Regions from separate parts of the Geodermatophilus sp. SYSU D00705 genome, predicted to be linked through region 2. Evidence: riboswitches for the same ligand, from Rfam matches in the RefSeq annotation. Region 2 holds a riboswitch; each other region holds the start of a gene.

Region 1 (4,905 bases), on a different contig from region 2:
GCTGGACGTGCAGGTGGCGCAGCTCCCGGTGCCGTCCGGGCCCCCGCCGGTGCCCGCTCCCGCCGAGCCGGTGGTGACCCCGGAGCACGTGGAGCGGCTCGTGCACGCGCTGCGGCACGCCCGGCGGCCGGTGTTCGTCGCCGGCCGCGGTGCCCGGGGCTCCCGCGCGGCGCTCGAGGACCTCGCCGCGCGCTGCGGCGCCCTGCTGGCGACCTCGGCGGTGGCGCGCGGCCTCTTCCGCGGCGACCCGTGGTCGCTCGACGTCTCGGGCGGGTTCGCCTCGCCGCTCGCCGCAGAGCTGATCAGCGGCGCCGACCTCGTCGTCGGCTGGGGGTGCGCGCTCAACATGTGGACGATGCGGCACGGCCGGCTCATCGGCCGCTCCGCCGTCGTCGTCCAGGTCGACGACGACCCCGCGGCCCTCGGCGTCCACCGCGACCTGACCTTCGGGGTGGTCGGCGACGTCCGGAGGACGGCGGAGGCCGCGGCCGCCGTCCTCGGGGAGCGGGCCGTCGAGGGCTACCGGACGCCGGACGTGCGCGCCGCGATCGCCGACCGGGTGCGCTGGCGGGACGTGCCCTTCGCGCCGGTCGGGGGCGCCGGACGGATCGACCCGCGCACGCTGACCATCGCGCTGGACGACCTGCTGCCGGCCGAGCGCGTGGTCGCCGTCGACTCGGGCAACTTCATGGGCTACCCGAGCATGTTCCTCGACGTCCCCGACGAGCAGGGCTTCTGCTTCACCCAGGCCTTCCAGTCCGTCGGTCTGGGGCTGGCCTCGGCGATCGGCGCGGCGCTGGCCCGACCGGACCGGCTGCCGGTGGCCGCCCTCGGCGACGGCGGCGCGCTCATGAGCGCCTCGGAGCTGGAGACGGTGGTCCGGCTGGGGCTGCCGATGGTGGTCGTCGTCTACGACGACGCGGCCTACGGCGCCGAGGTGCACCACTTCGGGCCGGAGGGCCACCCCCTGGACACCGTCCGCTTCCCCGACGCCGACCTGGCGGCGATCGCCCGCGGGTACGGCTTCGTCGGGGTGACCGTGCGCGGCGTCGAGGACCTCGACGCGGTGGCCGACTGGGTGGCCGGCCCGCGTACGGCGCCGCTGCTCATCGACGCCAAGGTCGCCGCCGACGAGCCGTCGTGGTGGCTGGAGGAGGCGTTCCGCGGCCACTGACGGTGCCGTGAGCATCGCAGGGAGCGCCAGCGACCGAGGAGCGGAGCGGCGCCGGAAGGGGCCAGGGGGCGCGGCCACTGACGGTGCCGCCTCTCCCCGTGATCATGGCGCCGGGACCGCCGGAGGCCGCTCCGGCGTGGTTCCGGCGCCGTGATCGCCGCAGGCGGGGCGGTCAGCCGGCGATGCGGCGGGCGCTGTTGTAGCCGCCCATCGAGTCGATCGACGCGACCTTCACCGGCTGGCCGTAGGTGGAGGCGTGCACCATCTGCCCGTTGCCGACGTAGATGCCGACGTGGCTGACCGGGCTGTAGAAGAACACCAGGTCACCGGGCTGCAGTGCCGACCGCGAGACGGGGGCCCCCATCGTCGACTGGATCCGGCTGGAGTGCGGGAGGCTGATGCCCGCCGCGGCGTAGGCGTACTGCACCAGCCCGGAGCAGTCGAAGGAGTTGGGCCCGGCCGCGGCCCACACGTACGGGTCGCCCTGCTGGGCCAGCGCGGTCTCGACGGCCCGCTGCGCGGCGGCGCTGCCGCCGGCCACGGGCGCGGCGGGGGCGGGAGCAGGCGCGGGTGCGGGTGCGGCGGCCGACCGGGCGCCGCCGGCGGCCGGGGCCGGCGGGGCGGCGGGTGCGGGGGCGGCTGGTGCCGGGGCCGCCTGAGTCGTGGCGGCCTGAGCGGCGGCGGCCCGTGCGGCCTCCTCGGCGGCCCGGCGCTCGGCGGCCTCCCGCGACGCCCGCTCCTCCTCGGCGACCAGCCGGTCGTACTCGGCCTGGAACCGCGCCACCTGCCGGTCGAGGTCGGCCTGCTTCGCGGCGACCTGGTCGACCAGGGCCTGCGCGTCGGCGGCCGCCTGCTCGGCGGAGGCGCGGGCGGCGTCGGCGTCGCCGGCGGCCTGCTGGGCCCCGCCGAGGACGCCGTTGTTGTGGTCGGCGATGGTCTGCAGCGTGCCGACGCGGTCGAGCAGCTCCTCCGGCGAGTCGCTGGTGAGCATGGCCGACAGCGTGCTCAGCCGGTCGCCGGTGAAGGCGCCGCGGGCGACCGCGCGCACCTGCTCGCGAGCGGTGGCGAGGGCGTCCTCGGCGGCGGCCAGTTCCGCGCCGGCCGCGGTGGCGGCGTCCTGGCTGGTCCGCAGCCGCTCGCGGGCCTCGTTGAACTGCTCGGTGACGACCTCGAGGTCGTGGGCCTTGGCGGCGACGAGCGCGGCGGCGTCCTGTGAGGTGGCCGGATCGCCGGGAGCGGCCGACGCCGCGGGGAGGCTGGTCAGGGTGAGCCCGCCGGCGGCGACGAGGCCGACCAGGAGGCGGGGCAGCGCGCGGGCAGGGGCGTGCGACGTCGCCATGGTGGGCGGGTCTGTCCTCTCTTCCACAGCCGCCTACCGAGTTAGCTGACGGGTTCGGGCGGGAAGGCGCCCGGCGTCCACGGCCCTCGCGAGGCCGCGGTCGCTTCACCCCAGTACTGCGGTGGGTCCCCGGTCCCTGGTGCCGGCGGAACGGGCCGGCGCAGGGTTCGGCGGCGTCCGGCCGGTGTCACAGGGGAGTGACGGAACGACCCGTCCGGACGCCGTCACGCTAGGTCGGCACCAGGGGGGCGACAAACCGGGCGACCGGCTCGCGCGGACACCCCGGCCGGTGCTGACGCGCTGTGACGACACCGCCCGGGATCAGAGGTTGCCGCGGCGTTCCTGCTCCCGCTCGATCGCCTCGAACAGCGCCTTGAAGTTGCCCTTGCCGAAGCCGAGCGAACCGTGTCGCTCGATCAGCTCGAAGAACACCGTCGGCCGGTCGCCGGTCGGCCGGGTGAAGATCTGCAGCAGGTACCCGTCCTCGTCGCGGTCGACCAGGATGCCGCGGCGCTGCAGCTCCTCCACCGGCACGCGGACGGTGCCGATGCGGGCCCGCAGCTCCGGGTCCTCGTAGTAGGAGTCCGGTGTCGGGAGGAACTCCACGCCCTCGGCGGTCATCGCGTCGACGGTGGCGAGGATGTCGCCGGTGGCCAGTGCGACGTGCTGGGCGCCAGGGCCGCCGTAGAACTCCAGGTACTCGTCGATCTGCGAGCGCTTCCTGCCCGCGGCCGGCTCGTTGAGCGGGAACTTCACGCGGTGGTTGCCGTTGGCGACGACCTTGCTCATCAGTGCGGAGTAGTCGGTGGCGATGTCCGCGCCGACGAACTCCGCCATGTTGGTGAAGCCCATGACCCGCCGGTAGAAGTCCACCCAGCGGTCCATGGCTCCGAGCTCGACGTTGCCGACGACGTGGTCGATCGCCTGGAACAGCCGCCGCGGCGCACCCGGGCGCCGCTGGTGTGCCGACGTCCGCGCCACGTACCCGGGCAGGTAGGGGCCGGTGTAGCGCGAGCGGTCGACGAGGCTGTGCCGCGTGTCGCCGTAGGTCGCGATCGCGGCCAGCCGGACGGTGCCGTGCTCGTCGGTGACGTCGTGCGGCGGCTCGAGGACGGTCGCCCCCTGGGCCGCGGCGTGGGCGACGCAGCGGTCCACGTCGGGCACGGCCAGGGCGATGTCGACGATGCCGTCCCCGTGCCGGCGGTGGTGGTCGGCCAGCGGGCTGGTCGGGGAGTAGGCGCCCGTGACCACGAACCGGGCGGCGCCGGAGCGGAGGACGTAGGCCCGGCAGTCCCGGTTGCCGGTCTCCGGCCCCGAGTAGGCGACCAGCTCCATCCCGAACGCGGACTGGAAGAAGTGGGCGGTCTGGGTGGCGTTGCCCGCGATCCAGACCAGGGCGTCCCAGCCGCTGACCGGGAAGGGGTCGGTGGCGGGGTCGTGCTCGACCAGCCCGACCAGCTGCCGCAGCTGCTCGGCGCTGAGCTCGGCCAGGCGCTCGTCGTCGGTGAGGACCTGCTCGAGGGTCCCGTGCGGCTCGGTGGCGGTCATGTCGCCCTCCCGGATGATCCCGTCTCCCTGCGTGCGTCCAGCACACCTCCGGGCGCCCGGGATGGGCAAGATGACCGTCTCGGGCTGGCCGATCGGGGCAGGACGGCGGCCGTCGACGGCGTCGAGGTGGTCAGATCGACCAGCTCGGGGAGGAGGAGCGGTGGCCCACCGGCTGGACGCGCTCGACCTGGCGGTGCTCACCGCGCTGACCGAGCAGCCGCGGGCCGGCGTGCTGGAGCTGTCCCGCCGGCTCGGGGTGGCGAGGGCGACGGTGCAGGCGCGGCTGCGGCGGCTGGAGGAGTCCGGTGTCGTCACGGGGTACGGGCCGGACGTCGACCCGGCCGCGGCGGGGTTCGGCGTCCAGGCGTTCGTGACCCTGGAGATCGCCCAGGGCGCGCTGGAGGAGGTCGCCGCCGACCTGCGGGCGATCCCCGGCGTCCTGGAGGCGCACGTGACCACCGGCGCCGGCGACGTGCTGGTCCGGCTGGCCGCCGAGTCGCACGCGGCGCTGCAGGAGACGCTGGTGCGGCTGGGCCGCTCGCCCTCGGTGGTGCGCTCGACCAGCGTCGTCGCGCTGTCGGAGCTGGTGCCCCGGCGGGTGCTGCCGCTGCTCGCGTCGGGGACGCCGCGTCCGGCCGGGCGGGCGCCGGGCTACCGGGAGGCCGCGACGGGCGACTGAGCGGCCGGGACGCCGGGGGACCGCGGCAGCGCGAGGGCGGCGACCAGGCCGAGGCCCAGCACCGCCGTCGTGACGCCGAACGCGGCCTGGAAGCCGGCGACGTCGGTGAGCCAGCCCGCGGCCAGCGGCCCGACGATCCCGCCGAGGTCGGCCGACATCTGGAAC
Region 2 (4,905 bases):
CTCGGCTACGCCGACCAGCCGCACTTCACCCGCGACTTCGCCCGGGTGACGGCGATGACGCCGGGCGAGTTCGCGGCCCGCTACGCCTGACCACCGCGCGGACGCCGGCCGCCCGTCGTTCAATGACCCGGGTGGACAGGCCGACACCCCTGCACCGGTTGAGCGGGCACCGCGAGGGCAGCGGCGCGCCGCTGCTGCTGCTCCCGGGGCTGGGCAGCACCCGTGCGGAGTTCGGGGCGGTGCTGCCCGAGCTGGCGCGCCGCTACGACGTCCTCGCCCTCGACCTGCCCGGCCACGGCTCCTCGCCCCCGCTGCCCGCCGACGTCCGGGCCGACGTCGCGACGCTCACCGACGCCGTCGAGCAGGAGCTCGACCGGCGTGGGATGGGCGAACCGCACGTCCTCGGCGTCTCCCTCGGCGCGCGCCTCGGCCTCGAGCTCGCCCGGCGGCAGCGCGCGCGGTCGGTCGTCGCCATCGCGCCCACCGGACCGCTCACACCCCCGGAGCGGGCCGTCCAGGTCGCCCTGCTCGCCGTGGCCCGCCTGGGCTTCGGCGCACTCGCCCCGGTCGCCGACGCCGTGCTCCACGGGGCCGTGCCGCGCACGGCGGCACTGAGCCTCCTGCGGGCGCGCGGATGGCGCACGCCGACCGCGGAGGCCGCGGCACTGGTCCGCGCGTTCGCCGACACCGAGGACTTCTGGCGACTGGTCCGCTCCGCCGTCGTGCGCGAGGCCACGATCGACTACTGGGCCGTCGACTGCCCGGTCGTCGTCGCGCAGGGCACCCACGACGTCATGACGCTGAGCCAGGCCGCGTGGCTGGCGCTCCTGGTGCCCTCCGCCCGCTTCCGCCTGCTGCCGTTCGCCGGCCACAGCGCGATCGCCGACGTCCCGCGGCGGGTGGTCCGCCTCGTGGACCGCGCCGCGGCCGCCTCCGGCCGCTGACTACGGGATCAGCGGCCGGAGGACCAGACCCGCCGCGGCCAGCGCCTCCGCCGCCAGCGGGATCCGGCCGACGACGGGGTGCCGCCGCAGCGACGTGTACAGGCTGCGCTCCCGCGCCTGGCCCTCGAACCCGTCCCGGGCGGTGTCGAACCCGTCCAGGGGGGCGAAGAGGTTGTCCGGCGCGTCGGCCGGCTTGGGCACGCCCGTGTCGTGGGCCTCGAACCCGAAGCGGGTCATGAGCGCGTCGACCAGGCGGGGGGCGAGCTTCTCGCCGAGGATCAGCGCCTTCGCCGACCCGCCGGCGACGACGTCCCGGACCGGGTGCGCCGCGGCGTGCAGGACGGCCTCCACCACGACCTCGGGCTGGTAGATCGGCGGCGGCGCGACGGGCTTGACGCCGATCTTCGTCCGCGCCTGGTCGAACAGCGGAGTGTTGATGGTCGCGGGCAGGACCTGGGTGATGCTGACCGGCAGGCCCTCCCGGCGCACCTCGGTCCGGAGCGTCTCCAGGAACCCGTCGATGCCGTGCTTGGTCGCGCAGTAGGCCGTCTGGAGGGGCACCCCGCGCTTGGCGCCCATCGAGGAGATGGAGACGAACGCACCGCCGTCCCGCCTCAGGTGCGCCACGGCGGCCATGGCCCCGTGGACCTGGCCCATCAGGTTGACGTCGACGACCCGCTGGAACTCCTCCGGCGTCGTCTCCTCGAACGGGGCGACGAGCAGGACGGCGGCGGCGTGCACCCACGTGTCCAGCCGGCCGTACTCGTCGACCGCGCGCTGGGCCACCCGTCGCACCTGGGCCGCGTCGGCGACCTCGGCGACCACGGCGCAGGCCTCGCCGCCGGCCGCCCGGATCTCCTCGACGAGGGACCGCAGCCCCGCCTCGCCCCGTGCCGCGACGACGACCCGCGCGCCCTCGGCGGCGAACCGGGCCGCGGTCGCGCGGCCGATGCCGCTCGACGCGCCCATCACGACGACGACCTGCTCGCCCACCGGCTTCAACCGTGTCTGTGCCATGGCGGGTGCCCTACCCCGGCGAGACGCGGCCGCTGGGCGTGTCGGCCGGATGTGTCCGGCGCGACACCGGGGCCGGCCCGGGTGCGCACGCGCCACGGCCCCGGCGCGGGGGTTTCACGGCCACGCCGGGGCCGGTCGGCCGACGGGGTGCCCTCGGGCGGCGCCGCCCAAACCCCCGTGTCGGACGTTGGCGGGCGGGGCGCACCCGAGGGAACGCCCCAGGGCCCCGCCCGCCGACCAGCATGCCGCCGACCGGTGCACCCCGCAACAGATGTCTAGGACGTCTGCCGATCGGCGTGGGCAGCCCTAGGGTCGGCTCGTGGAGGTCTGGTTCAACCCGTCCTGTTCCAAGTGCCGCACCGCACGCGACCACCTGGAGGAGGCCGGCGTGGAGTACACGCTGCGCCGCTACCTCGACGACCCGCCGACCGAGGCGGAGCTGCGCGCCGCGCTGGGCGCGCTGCGGCTGCAGCCGTGGGACGTCACGCGGATGTCCGAGCCGCTGGCCCGCGAGCTCGGGCTGCGGGACCTCCCCCGGGACGCCGACACGTGGATCCGGCTGCTGGTGCAGCACCCGAGGCTGGTCCAGCGCCCGCTCGTGCTGACCGACGACGGCCGGGCGTGGGTCGCCCGGGACGACGAGACGCTGACCGAGGTGGTCGCGGCCGCCCGCGACGCGCACGGGCGGCCGTGACCGCCGGGGAGGCGGTCAGCCCCGGTAGTTCACGTGGACGTGGTCCATGTGGTTGGCCGTCGGGCTGCCGCGGTCGGCCATGGCCTTCCAGGCACCGTTCGGCGAGCTGAGCATCCGCTGCTTCCAGATGATGTAGTCCACGCCCAGCTCGTCCCAGTGGGCGATGTGGTACTGGGCGATCGTGTCCCCGAGCGCGGAGCTGGTCATGTAGTCCAGCGCCAGGCCCGAGGGGTGGCCGCCCGGGTCGGCGGCGCTGGCACGGGTGCCGCCGATGGTGATGCCGGCGGCGCCGGGCACGTTGCTGACCACCGCGTTGGCGGCCGCCTGCGCCGGGGGCTTGGTGGGCCCGGCGGTGTTGGTGATGCGCGCGACGGTGGTGGCCGCGACGCTCCCCGAGGCCGCGGCCGTTCCGGCGGACCCACCGGAACGCTGCGGGGCGGCCTTCGCCGCCTGGGCGGCCTTCGCCGCTTCGGCGGCCTTCGCGGCCTCGGCGGCCTTCGCGGCCTCGGCGGCCTTCGCGGCCTCGGCGGCCTTGGCCGCCTCGGCGGCCCGCGCTGCGGCCTCCTCCTCGGCCTTCCGGCGGTCCAGCTCGGCCTGGTCGGCGGCGGCCTGGGCCTGCTGCGCCGCGGTCTGCTCGGCCTCGCGGCTGCTGCGGCTGGCGGTCAGCTGCTCGAGCGCCTCCAGGTCCGGCGTCGCCTGGGCGGCGGGGGCGGAGTCGGCGGTCAGCCCGAGCTCAGCGGCGACGCTGACCGACTCCGACGGCCCGGCCTCGGCCTGCGCGGCCGGGTCCGAGCCGAACAGGACGTTGACCATGAGGGCGCCGGCGGTGGCCACGCCGAGGTACAGCGCGGGACGGCGGACGGTCGCCGGGGGACGGCGGCGCGAACCGCTGCGGCGGTCGGCGGCGCGACCGGTTGTCGTGCGGGGGTCCATGAGGGGGTGTGCTCCGGGGTCTACGGCGCAGCGGCGCGCCGGGGGGCGGCGGGCTGCGGGGGCGAGCGAGCAGCGGGGCTGCGGTCGTCCGGGCGCCTGCGCGGGTCACCGGGGAAGCGGCGGTCAGCCGGTCGAGCGGAGGTGCTCGAGGTGGGCCCGCGGGCGGCGTGCGTCAGGGACGGCCGCGTGCGATCAGGTGCGCGGGCGCACCCGGCTCGGGCGGTACCGGCTCGGGCGGGGTCGTGCTGCAGGGCAAGGGCGCGCCATCCGGCGGCTCTCCGTTCTTCCGATGGCCGCCTACCGAGTTAGCTGACGGGTTCGGGCGGGAAGCAGCCCTACTCGCTCCGGACGGATGCCCGGAGCGGGATTCACCCCAGTACTGCGATGGGTCCCCGGCTCACCCCGGAGGGCGACTCGGCGGCGTCCGTTCGGGGCTCCCCGGGCGGGGACGCGACGGTCGAGCGGACCACCCCACCGTAACCGTCGTTATGCAGTTGTGACAATCCGTGGCCGTCGTTTCGTCGGGTGACCCGCGTCGCGCAGCGCCCGATCGACGGCCGGACGGTGTAGGGGCTGGACCCTCAGCCGACGGGGACCGCCACGGCGCGCTCGACCGCGGCCGCGGCGTCGAAGGACGCCGGCACCGGCACCAGGGGCGGGCGCACGGTGCCCATGGGGTGCCCGTGCCGCCGCTCGGCGATGCGCTTGAGCAGCCCCGGCGCGACGAACTCCTTGGTCATCGCCCGCACCTGCTGCAGGTGGGCCGACAGCGCCGCGGCGTCGGCCGCCCGCCCGCCGCGGACGTGCTGGTGGAGCGCGACGACCTGCTCGGGGACGATGTTGGCCAGCGCGGAGATCGAGCCGGTGGCGGTCAGCAGGCGGGCCGGCAGGTCGTCCTCGGTACCGACCAGCACGCCCTTGCCCGCCGCGTGCACGGCCTCGGCGTAGCCGGCCTCCCCGCCGGAGTCCTTCACCCCCCACACCGGCAGCGCGGTCACGAGCTCCGCGGGGACGGGCACCGCGTACTTGGGGATGTGGTAGACGACCACCGGGTGCCGGGTGGCGGCCAGGACCCGCTCGTAGAACACCCGCAGGCCCTCGGCCGCGGCCGGCCGGAAGTAGTACGGCGGGAGCACCATCACCGCCCGCACCGGCAGGTCCGCCAACTGCGCCAGCAGGTCCAGGGTGTCCGGCAGGTTCCCCTCCGCCACCGTCGGGACGACGTGCAGCGGCCCCACCTCCGGCAGCAGGGCCTCCAGCACGGCCAGCTTCTCCCGCGGGGACACCGACGGCCCCTCGCCGTTGGTGCCGAACGGG
Region 3 (4,905 bases), on a different contig from region 2:
ATCGACCCCAGCCGGTACTGGACGTCGGTGTGCGGCTCGGGGACGTCGCCGCGCCCGGCCGACCAGGCCAGCCCGTCCTCCCGGACGACGCCGGCGACCAGGCTGGGCGCGCGGCCGTCGCGCTGCACCCGCGCGACGCGGGCGAGGAGGGTGCGGGCGGTGGAGGGCAGGACCGGTTCGGGCACGACCGCGAACCTAGACGCGCCCGCTCGGGGCGCGGGCGGGCAGGGCTCGCGTCAGGCGCTCGGGACGGGCTCGGGCAGCGGCAGCCGCTCGGTGCGGGTCGCCCAGCGGTCGAACCACAGGGTGGCCAGCGGCGGCACCGATGCGGCGAGGGCGAACAGCGTGGTCAGCGCGTTCCAGCGCAGCACGCGGGCCGCGAGGAGCGAGACCAGCACGTAGGCGACGAAGATGCCGCCGTGGATCGGCCCGAAGATCTGCACGCCGCGCTCGGAGGACGCGAGCACCCACTTCACGAACATGCCGAACAGCAGGCCCACCCAGGAGCAGGCCTCGGCGAGGGCGACGGCACGGAAGGCGAGGGCGACGGCGCGGGGGTTCATCGCCCCCCATCCTCCCCGATGCGCGGCCCGAGGTACGCCGCGCCCCGCGGGGAGAGCTCGTAGCCGACCGCGAGGCTGCGGGTCAGGCCCAGCTCCTTCAGCCGGCGGACGTCGCGCTTGAACGGCAGCGTCTCCCGGCCCAGGACGGCGGCGAGGTCGGGCGCCCGCACCCCGGGGCGTTCCGCGATCAGGCGCAGCACGGTGCGCGTCCACGGTCCGGCGGCGCGGGCGGCGTCCCACCGGTCGAGGCACGCGTCGAGCTCGGCCCGCTCCGCCGCGGAGAGGGCCGCCTGCTCACGCAGCGCCACCCGCGGGTCGGCGCCCGCCCCGCGCACGTGCATCCGGTAGACGTGCGTGCCGGGGCGGCGGTCCAGCAGCCGGAGCAGCCGGTCGCGGGAGGGGACGCCGGCGGCCACGGCGTCCGCCTCGGTGATGTCGGCGGGGTCCACCTCGGTGACGTCGACGACCTCGACCACCCCCGCCGCCGTGCGCTGGGTGCTGCCGGGGCGCATGCGCGGCCGGTCCCAGCGGCGGAACGCCAGCGTGACCACCCCCTCCATGATCGCGGCGGCGGTGGCCGGTGGGATCAGCACGGCCGGATGCTGGCAGGGTCGACGCCCGTGCGGGGACTGGCGCGGCGGGAGTTCTGCCTCGTGCTGCTGCGGCGGATGGCCGACCTGCGCCCCGACCTGGTCGCGGAGGCGCTGCCCCGGCTGGGGGCCACCCGCGCCGAGGCGCACGCCGCGCACACCCGCTGGCAGGCGCTGCAGCACTCGCCGCGGGCCCCGCGGGGGCTGGCGCTGCGCAGCGCCGTCCTCGGGCCGCCGGACGAGCTCGAGGACCGCCGGTTCGGCGACCTCGACGTCCAGGTCCGCCGGTGGCCGGTGCCGCTGTGGCCCCACCTCTACTGGGAGGTGCTGTCCGGTCCCGGCGGGTCGGTGCTCAACGAGCACCTGGTCCGGGCGCCAGGCTCACCCGTCCCACCCGCGTCCGCGGCGCGGCTGCTGGTGTGGGAGCACGTGCTCGACGACGTCGTCGGCCTGCCCGGGGCACGCAGCGTCGACCCCGGCGTGGTCACCCGCTGGGAGGTCGCGCTGCCCGGCGGGGCCCGGGCGCGGTTCGTGTGGGGGCTGCTGCAGGAGGTCAGCGGAGGGCCGGGGCGCTGACGGCGTCCGCCGACGCCGGGGAGGTGAGGGGCCCGGAGAGCACGGTGCCGAGCACGGCCGCCGCGGCGAGGACGACGGCCAGCCGCGGCGAGCCGCTGACCAGCAGCGCGGCCACCGCGCCCCCGAAGACGACGACCTTCACGAGGACGGCGAGCGCGGCCACCTGCACCACGGCCTGCGGCGCAGCGAACACGCCCCACAGGACGGCCACCCCCAGGGGTAGGCCGAGACCGAGGAGCCAGCGGCCGGTCGTCGTCGCGCCGGTGGTGGCGCCCCAGTACCCGAGCGCACCGAGCGCGCCGAGCTCCGCGGCGAACGCGACGCCCGCCCAGGCCCACTGCCATGCCTGCGCCATACCGACCTCCTGTTGTGAACAGTGCTCTCCTTCGAGATCAGTGTTCACGAGCGCGTCGGCGCGGTCAAGGTCCGGAGACGCGCGGAGCCCCGGTCGCGTCGTGCGACCGGGGCTCCGGGATGACCCCGTCCAGGGCACCGCCCCTAGCAGGCGAGGGGGGAGGACGGGGCCCTTTCTCAGCCGGCGATGCGGTTGAACCGCGGCGTGGCGCCCATGGCGTCGACGCTGGCGACCTTGACGACGTCGCCGGAGGTCGGCGCGTGCACCATCTGGCCGTTGCCGAGGTAGATGCCGATGTGGCTGACCGGGCTGTAGAAGGCGACCAGGTCACCGGGGCGCGCCTCGGCCCGGGACACCTGGGTGCCCATGGACGCCTGCATGCGGCTGGAGTGCGGCAGGCTGATGCCGGCGGCCTTGAAGGCGTACTGCACGAGCCCGGAGCAGTCGTAGGAGCCCGGCCCGGCCGCCGCCCAGACGTAGGGCTTGCCACGCTGGGCCATGGCCGTGTCGATCGCGGTCTGGACAGCCCCGCTGCCGGCCACCACCGGCGCGGAGGCCGCGGGCGCCGGCGTGGAGCGCTCGGCGCGGCTGGCGCGCTCGGCCCCGCCACCGTGGGCGGTCGCGGCCGCCTCGAGGGCGGCCCGCCGCTCGTCGGCGGACAGCCGGGCGTAGTCGGCCTGGTAGGCGTTGATCTGCTCCTGCAGGTCGGCCTGCTGCGCGGCGACGGCGTCGTACTGCGCCTGGGCCTCGGTGGCGGCGCGGTCGGCCACCGCCTGGGCCTCCGCGGCGACCTCGCCGGCCGCGACGGCCTGGTCCAGCAGCACGTTCTGGTGGCCGGCGACGGTCTCCAGCAGCGTGACCCGGTTGACGAACTCCTCGGCCGAGCCGCTGGTCATGAGCGCCTGCAGCGAGCCCATGCTGTCGCCGGTGAAGGCACTGCGGGCGATGCCGCGGACCTGCTGCTGGGCCGCGGTCACCGCGCCCTGCGCGTCGGTCACCGCCGCGGCGGCCTGCTGGGCGGCGGCCTGCTGGGCGGCGAGGGCCTCGCGGGCCTCGTTGAACTCCTCGGTGACGACCTCCAGCTCGTGGCCGCGGGCCGCGACCAGGGCGGCGGCCTCCTGCGCGGTGGCCGGCTCCTCCGCTCCGGCGGACGACGGCACGAGGGTGATGCCGAGGGCGCCGGTGACGGCCAGGACGAGGGCAGCGCGGCGGGCGGTGCGAGGGGACGCCATGGGGCGGCGGCACTCCGTTTCTTCCACGGCCGCCTACCGGGTTAGCTGACGGGTTCGGGCGGGAAGGCGCCCGGCGCGCCGGCCACGGCCGTGCGCGCTTCACCCCAGTGCTGCGGTGGGTCCCCGGCCCCGCGCCCCCGGGGAGGAGGGCGCGTGCTCGGCGGCGTCCTCGGGGTGTCACCCAGGTTGGTGACGGAGCGCCCCGCCGGACACACACACCGTAAGGGCCGTGACGCTGCCGTGACAATTACCTGGATGTGATTTCGTGGACTCTCGACTCCATCCGCCACACACGCGGGACCGGTGGGTCCGGTGGTGCCGGTGGGGTTTGGCGACCGCTCCCCGCGAGCACGTCCAGCGCATGGACCTCAGACGCCCCCTGGCCGCCCTCCTCCTCGCCGGGGTGCTCGCCGGGTGCAGCAGCACCGAGACCGGCGGGAACACCGACGTGAACCGCAACGAGCAGGACTGCGGCACCGCCGAGCAGGCTCCCGGGCAGGGCTGCGAGGAGAGCGAGGACGCGCCCGCCGAGGGCAGCTGACGGTGCCGGCACCGGCTACGGTCCGCCGGTGAGCGGAGCGGGCGCATACGACGCCGTCGTCGTCGGTGGTGGGCACAACGGGCTGGTGGCCGCGGCCTACCTGGCCAGGGCCGGCTGGTCGGTGCTGGTGCTCGAGCGCCGCGAACGGGTGGGCGGCGCCGCGGTCAGCGAGCAGGTGTTCCCCGGCGTCGACGTCCGGTTGTCGGCCTACTCGTACCTGGTGAGCCTCCTGCCCGACCGGATCGTCGCCGACCTCGACCTGGAGGTGACCCTCGCCGACCGCGCCGTGGCCTCCTACACCGCCGTCCCCGGGGGCGCGGGCCTGCTCGTGGAGCGGGACGAGGGGCCGGCCACGGCCGCCTCGTTCCGCGCGCTGACCGGCTCAGACGCCGAACTGGCCGGCTGGCAGCGCTTCTACGGCCGCCTGGCCACGCTGGCCGAGGACCTCGCCCCCACCCTCATCGAGCCGCTGCTCTCCCCTCAGGAGCTGGCCGGCCGGCTGCGCGACCCGCAGCTGTGGCAGGACCTCCAGCAGCGCCCCCTGGCCGACGTCGTGGGCGACCACCTGACCTCGGACGTGGTGCAGGGCGTGGCACTGACCGACGGGCTCATCGGCACCTTCGCCGACGTGCACGACCCCGGCTCGGCCGCCGGCCGCTGCTTCCTCTACCACGTGGTCGGCAACGGCACGGGGCGCTGGCGGGTGCCGGTGGGCGGCATGGGCGCGGTCACCGGCGCCATGGCCGCCGCGGCCCGCGGGGCCGGCGCCGAGCTGGTCACCCGCGCCACGGTGACCGCGCTGGAGCCGCGCGCCGACGGCGTCACGGTGCACTGGACCGACGACAACGGCACCGAGCGCGCGGTGGACGCCGGGCACGTGGTCTGCGGCGCGGCGCCCGCGGTGCTCGACCGGCTGACCGGCGCACCGCCCCGGCCCACCACCGACGGCGCCCAGCTCAAGGTCAACATGGTGCTGGCGCGGCTGCCCCGGCTGCGCTCGGGCGTCGACCCCGCCATCGCCTTCGCCGGCACCTTCCACGTCGACGAG
Region 4 (4,905 bases), on a different contig from region 2:
CACGCCTCGATCTCGTCGAGCTGGGCGTGCGTGAGCCCGACGCCCAGGGTCGGTGCGACCACCAGCACGTGCGGGTGGGCGGCCAGCCACTCGCCGGTGTCGGCAGCCTGCTCGGCGAGGTCGTCGTCGATCCAGACGATGCGCCGTCCCGGCTCGGCCTCGGCGACCGCGCGGGCGCAGGCCAGCTTCCACCAGTCCGTCGCCGTCCCGAGCGGCCCGCGGAAGCCGGTGGGCGCGGCCCCCTCCCGGGCGTGCACCCTCAGCCCGCGCGGGAGCCCCATCGGCTCGGCCAGCAGCCGGTCGGCGTCGCCGGCCCAGGTCGTCAGCCACTGGATCTCCACCCGGCCCGACTCGTGCAGCTCGCGCAGCCGGGCGGTGACCGTCGGGTCCCACGACAGCACGAAGCCGTTGAACGTCCCGCGTCGCCAGCCCTCGGGGAGGTCCCTGCAGGCCGCGTTGAGCACGCCGTCGACGTCCAGCAGCAGGATCGGCACGTCTCCACTCGCGGCCATGGCCACCCTCGTACCCGAGCGCGGCCCCTTCCTGGCGTCGCGCCCGGCTGACCCGTCGCCGTCCGTCACCTCGACGGCAGAGCGGGCACCCACACGGGCGACTTCGCCGTCCGGGACGTTCGGCACCCCGGCGAGCGGGGCAGCGAGGTGGTTCGCTGACAGTCCGCCGGTCTTCCGGTGGAGCACGGAACCAGGGGGAGCCAGTGTCCGACCACCTCGAGTCGCACCCGGGTTCGAGCCGCGTCGAGACGCCGATTCCCTGCCGCCGCCTCGCCCGCGGCCACGCCCCGCACCCGGCGCACGTCCAGCTGGCGCAGGCCGACGACGCCCACTGGCAGCCGGTCGTCGTGATGGGGGCCGTCGGGGACGTCGTCACGCTGGCCGTCGGCGACGAGCTGCAGCGGCACCGCAACCACGACACCGCCCACCTGGCGGACCTGGTCCGCGAGGCGGGACCCGAGGCGTTCGTCAACACCCGCCTCGGACTGCTGTTCCTGCACTCCTGGCCGCGCGACGCCGGCTCGGTCTTCTCGCTGCAGCCGGCCGACCAGCCGCCGGTGCCCTGCCGCCACTAGCGACAGGACACCGGCAGAGCAGGTCAGGCGATGCGGCGGGCGCCGGCGTAACTCGGCATGTAGCTCACGTTGTCGACCCTCACCGGCTGCCCCGGCCGCAAGGCGTGCACCATCTTGCCGTTGCCGATGTACATCGCGACGTGCGAGACGGGGCGGTAGAAGAACAGCAGGTCACCTGGCTGCAGGTTGTCGCGGGAGACCGCCACCCCGGCGCCGGACTGCGCCCGGGCGGTGCGCGGGAGCCCGACGCCGGCCGCCCGGTAGGCGAACGAGGTCAGGCCCGAGCAGTCGAACGCGTTGGGGCCGGAGGCGCCCCAGCGGTAGGGATCGCCCACCTGGGCGAGTGCGGTGTTCACGGCGCTCTGCGCCGCCGGGCTGGCGACCGCCGCGGCCGACACGGCGATGGTGTCCGGGGCGGCCGAGGCGGTGGCGGGTGTGAGGGCGATCCCGGCGCCGGCGATCGCGGCGACCGCGATCCCACGGATGGTGCGACGGGCTGAGGACGTGCGGGCAGTCGTCATCGACGACGGTTCTCCTGTTCCATCCGTCCGCCTACCGGGTTAGCTGTCGGGTTCGGGCGGGAGGTCGCCCGGCACGGCAACAGGCCGTGTTTCACCCCTGTGCTTCGGTGGGTCCCCGGTCCGGGCGCGGCAGTGGCCACGCCCCTGTTCGGCGGGGTCCGACGGGTGTCGCCACGGTTTCGGCAACGGGGGCCCGTCGGGACCGCAGAGGACGCTAGACGCACGCGCGCGGCCACGCCGGGCGAGCGCCGGCGCGAGGGCGCCCGGGCGAGACGCGGGCCGACACGCGCGCGACACGCAGTCCCACCACGTCGGACACCGGGACCAAGGTCCCGTCGCTGCTGACAATTGGGCAGGTCAGCGAAGTCAAGGGCAGTTGGACCCCATACGGAGCGTCCTGACCGTCCGTGGGGACGACCGCACGTATCGCCACGGGAACCTCGGTGGTTGGCCGGACCGTTGGGCGGGCACGATCAACGCAACCAACCGAGGAGGAACCACATGGCCGGCATGATCCGGAAGCTCGTGGCGTCGGGGATCGCGGCGAAGGTCATCCAGGAGGCCCGCAAGCCGGAGAACCAGGCGAAGATCAAGAAGTTCATCGCCGACTACCAGGCCAAGCAGAAGGGCGGCGGCAAGGGCTACGGCCGGGGCCGCGGCTACTGATCCACCGCCCGGCAGCGGCCCCTCCCGGATCCCCGGGCAGGGGCCGCTGCCGCATGCTCTGACCCGCGCCGCCGAGCTCGCCCGGATGAAGCCGACCGCGATCCTGGTCAACACCTCGCGCGGCCCGATCGTCGATGAGGCCGCCCTCGTCCGGGCCCTGCGCGACGGCCGCATCGCCGGGGCAGGCGTCGACGTCCACGACCGGGAGCCGCTGCCCGCCGACGCCCCGATCCGGACCGCGCCGAACACCGTCCTCACCCCGCACCTCGGCTACGTCACCCGCGCCACCTACGAGGTGTTCTTCCGCGACGCCGTCGAGGACGTCGCCGCCTTCCTCGCCGGCTCCCCGGTCCGCGTCCTCGCCCCCGCGTGAGCGCCGCCCGCCCCGGGTACCCACCCCCGCACCCAGGACGAGGAGGTCCGGAGATGACAGAGGGCAACATGACCGGCCGCCCCTACGGGGGCGCCAACGAGGCCACCGGCGGCAACCCGGGCGAGCGCGAGGAACCCGACCTGGTCGGGCCGCCGTCGCAGCAGGAGGAGCCGCGCGCAGCCCAGGGCGGCACCATGGGGACCGTCGACCCCAGTGTGCCCGGCAGTGACGGGCAGCCGCGCCCGGCGGAGCCGCCTCCCGGCGCCACCGGGAGCTGACCCCCGGTCAGCCGGAGGAGCGGGACAGCCGGCGGACGTCCGCCTGACTACGGCCGGCCGGCGTGGGGGACGTCGACCTCGGTCGCCAGCAGCACCGCCTCGCGCACCGGCGCGCGGTTGTGCTCGTAGAAGTCCGGCGCGCAGCACATCAGCAGCGTGCGGCCGTCGTCCCCGCCGAGCATGCAGGCGTACACCCCGAGCCCGGACGGCGCGGAGATCTCGTCGTCCACCCGCCCGCCCTCGGCCACCCGCACCAGCCGGCCGCCCACCGCGTCGGCGGCCCAGATCAGGCCCTCGGCGTCCAGCGCGCAGCCGTCCGGGGCGACCACCAGCTGACCGAGCACCTCGTCGACCGTCGTCCCGGTGACCTCGGGGCCCAGCGACGCCCAGACCCGCCGGTTGGTCAGCGACCCGTCGGCGCCCAGGTCGAAGGCGGTGTACCGGTTGCCCAGCGTCTCGCCGACGACCAGCGTGCCGCCGTCCGGGGTGATCACCGAGCCGTTCGGGAACTGCAGCCCGTCGGCGGCGACGCTGACCGTGCCGTCCGGGTCGATCCGCTTGAGCGACGCGGTCGCCGCCGCGCCGCCGCCCATCAGGTCGAAGCCGAAGTCGCCGACGAACACGTGCCCCTGCGCGTCCACGACGAGGTCGTTGAGGTGCCCCCCGCAGTGCCGGGCGAGGTCGGCGTACGTGCTGAGCGACCCGTCGGCGTACCGGAGCACGCGGCGGTCCTTCATCGACACGACCACCAGCGAGCCGTCGGGCAGCCAGCCGAGCCCCGACGGCTGCTGCTCCACCTCGACCACGACCGTCTCCGCGCCGTCGGCGGCCACCCGGCTGACCGTGTGGCGGTAGAAGTCCGACACCCACCAGGTGCCCTCGTGCCAGCGCGGGCCCTCGAAGAACCCGCCGCCCTCCAGGACCGTCCTGAGCTGCCGCTCTGCCATGGTCGGGCACCCTAGGGGGACCCGACCCCCTGGAGGAGTACCGCATGCCCGACCCCGTGATCGCCGTCGTCGGAGCCACCGGACAGCAGGGCGGCGCCACCGCCCGCGCGCTGCTGGACGCCGGCGCCCGGGTCCGCGCGCTGGTCCGCGACCCGGCGAAGGCCCACGACCTCGCCGACCGCGGCGCCGAGCTGGTGCGCGCCGACCTGCAGGACCCGGCGAGCCTCCGGACGGCGTTCCGCGGCGCCCAGCGGGTGTTCGCGATGACGACCCCGTTCGGCGCGGGCGGCCCGGAGGTGGAGGTGGCCCAGGGGATCGCGCTGGCCGACGCGGCCGCCGACGCCAGCGTCGAGCACCTGGTGTTCAACTCCGTCGGCGGCGCGGAGCGGTCCACCGGCATCCCGCACTTCGAGAGCAAGCGCCGCGTCGAGGAGCACATCGCGATCCTCGGCCTGCCGGCGACGATCGTGCGGCCCGTGTTCTTCATGGAGAACCTGCCGTGGATGGTGGCGGCCGACGGCGCCGAGGTCGTCGTCCGGATGCCGCTGCCGGCCGGTGTGCCGCTGCAGATGATCGCCGTCGCCGACATCGGCGCGGTCACCGCCGCCGTGCTCGTGGACCCCTCGCGGGTGCCCGGCGGCAGCATCGAGATCGGCGGCGACGAGCGGACCGGCGAGCAGATCGCCGCGGCCTTCGGCGAGCGCGCCGGGCGGCCGGGCCGCTACGAGGCGCTGCCGCTGGACGGCCTCGACGAGGACTCCCGGGCGATGTTCGCCTGGTTCGCGCACGTGCCCGCCTACCGGGCGGACGTCGCGGCGACCCGCGCCCTGGCGCAGGGCCTGCGCGACCTGCCGGCCTGGCTGGCCGGCGGCGGCTGGAGCGGCTGAGGCCGGCGCGGGGCGGACGTCGATACCGACGCTGGAGCCCGGGCGTCGGGCGAGCCGGTTCTGCGACGATTCCGACGTGAGCTCTGCGCGTCAGGGACTCGTGGAGGGGATCGCCGCGCCCAGACGGGTCGACGTACTGCCTCAGT

The links. Region 2 has a riboswitch for cyclic di-AMP ahead of ACI78Q_RS16630 (hypothetical protein). Riboswitches for the same ligand answer to the same signal wherever they lie in the genome.
Region 1: another riboswitch for cyclic di-AMP. It lies ahead of ACI78Q_RS11225 (C40 family peptidase); the one in region 2 lies ahead of ACI78Q_RS16630 (hypothetical protein).
Region 3: another riboswitch for cyclic di-AMP. It lies ahead of ACI78Q_RS21745 (C40 family peptidase); the one in region 2 lies ahead of ACI78Q_RS16630 (hypothetical protein).
Region 4: another riboswitch for cyclic di-AMP. It lies ahead of ACI78Q_RS13740 (C40 family peptidase); the one in region 2 lies ahead of ACI78Q_RS16630 (hypothetical protein).

Annotation. Positions count from the first base shown of each region.
Region 1 covers NZ_JBJGYT010000011.1:73,797-78,701, reverse strand. The annotation lists gene ACI78Q_RS11230 (thiamine pyrophosphate-binding protein) at 1-1,174, shown strand, start outside; gene ACI78Q_RS11225 (C40 family peptidase) at 1,347-2,513, opposite strand; cyclic di-AMP (ydaO/yuaA leader) riboswitch at 2,529-2,671, opposite strand; gene hppD (4-hydroxyphenylpyruvate dioxygenase) at 2,835-4,061, opposite strand; gene ACI78Q_RS11215 (Lrp/AsnC family transcriptional regulator) at 4,222-4,740, shown strand; gene ACI78Q_RS11210 (MFS transporter) at 4,713-4,905, opposite strand, start outside.
Region 2 covers NZ_JBJGYT010000022.1:34,576-39,480, forward strand. The annotation lists gene ACI78Q_RS16610 (helix-turn-helix domain-containing protein) at 1-90, shown strand, start outside; gene ACI78Q_RS16615 (alpha/beta fold hydrolase) at 132-944, shown strand; gene ACI78Q_RS16620 (SDR family oxidoreductase) at 945-1,961, opposite strand; gene ACI78Q_RS16625 (ArsC/Spx/MgsR family protein) at 2,281-2,655, shown strand; gene ACI78Q_RS16630 (hypothetical protein) at 2,671-3,588, opposite strand; cyclic di-AMP (ydaO/yuaA leader) riboswitch at 3,868-4,018, opposite strand; gene ACI78Q_RS16635 (dihydrodipicolinate synthase family protein) at 4,170-4,905, opposite strand, start outside.
Region 3 covers NZ_JBJGYT010000044.1:20,879-25,783, reverse strand. The annotation lists gene ACI78Q_RS21770 (serine hydrolase domain-containing protein) at 1-185, opposite strand, end outside; gene ACI78Q_RS21765 (DUF3817 domain-containing protein) at 237-563, opposite strand; gene ACI78Q_RS21760 (hypothetical protein) at 560-1,156, opposite strand; gene ACI78Q_RS21755 (hypothetical protein) at 1,184-1,729, shown strand; gene ACI78Q_RS21750 (DUF2568 domain-containing protein) at 1,707-2,084, opposite strand; gene ACI78Q_RS21745 (C40 family peptidase) at 2,261-3,316, opposite strand; cyclic di-AMP (ydaO/yuaA leader) riboswitch at 3,332-3,478, opposite strand; gene ACI78Q_RS21740 (hypothetical protein) at 3,678-3,857, shown strand; gene ACI78Q_RS21735 (phytoene desaturase family protein) at 3,886-4,905, shown strand, end outside.
Region 4 covers NZ_JBJGYT010000015.1:68,124-73,028, reverse strand. The annotation lists gene ACI78Q_RS13750 (HAD domain-containing protein) at 1-494, opposite strand, end outside; gene ACI78Q_RS13745 (hypothetical protein) at 716-1,087, shown strand; gene ACI78Q_RS13740 (C40 family peptidase) at 1,111-1,608, opposite strand; cyclic di-AMP (ydaO/yuaA leader) riboswitch at 1,624-1,750, opposite strand; gene ACI78Q_RS13735 (hypothetical protein) at 2,110-2,274, shown strand; gene ACI78Q_RS13730 (NAD(P)-dependent oxidoreductase) at 2,303-2,647, shown strand; gene ACI78Q_RS13725 (hypothetical protein) at 2,701-2,925, shown strand; gene ACI78Q_RS13720 (SMP-30/gluconolactonase/LRE family protein) at 2,973-3,872, opposite strand; gene ACI78Q_RS13715 (NmrA/HSCARG family protein) at 3,917-4,759, shown strand; gene ACI78Q_RS13710 (hypothetical protein) at 4,836-4,905, shown strand, end outside.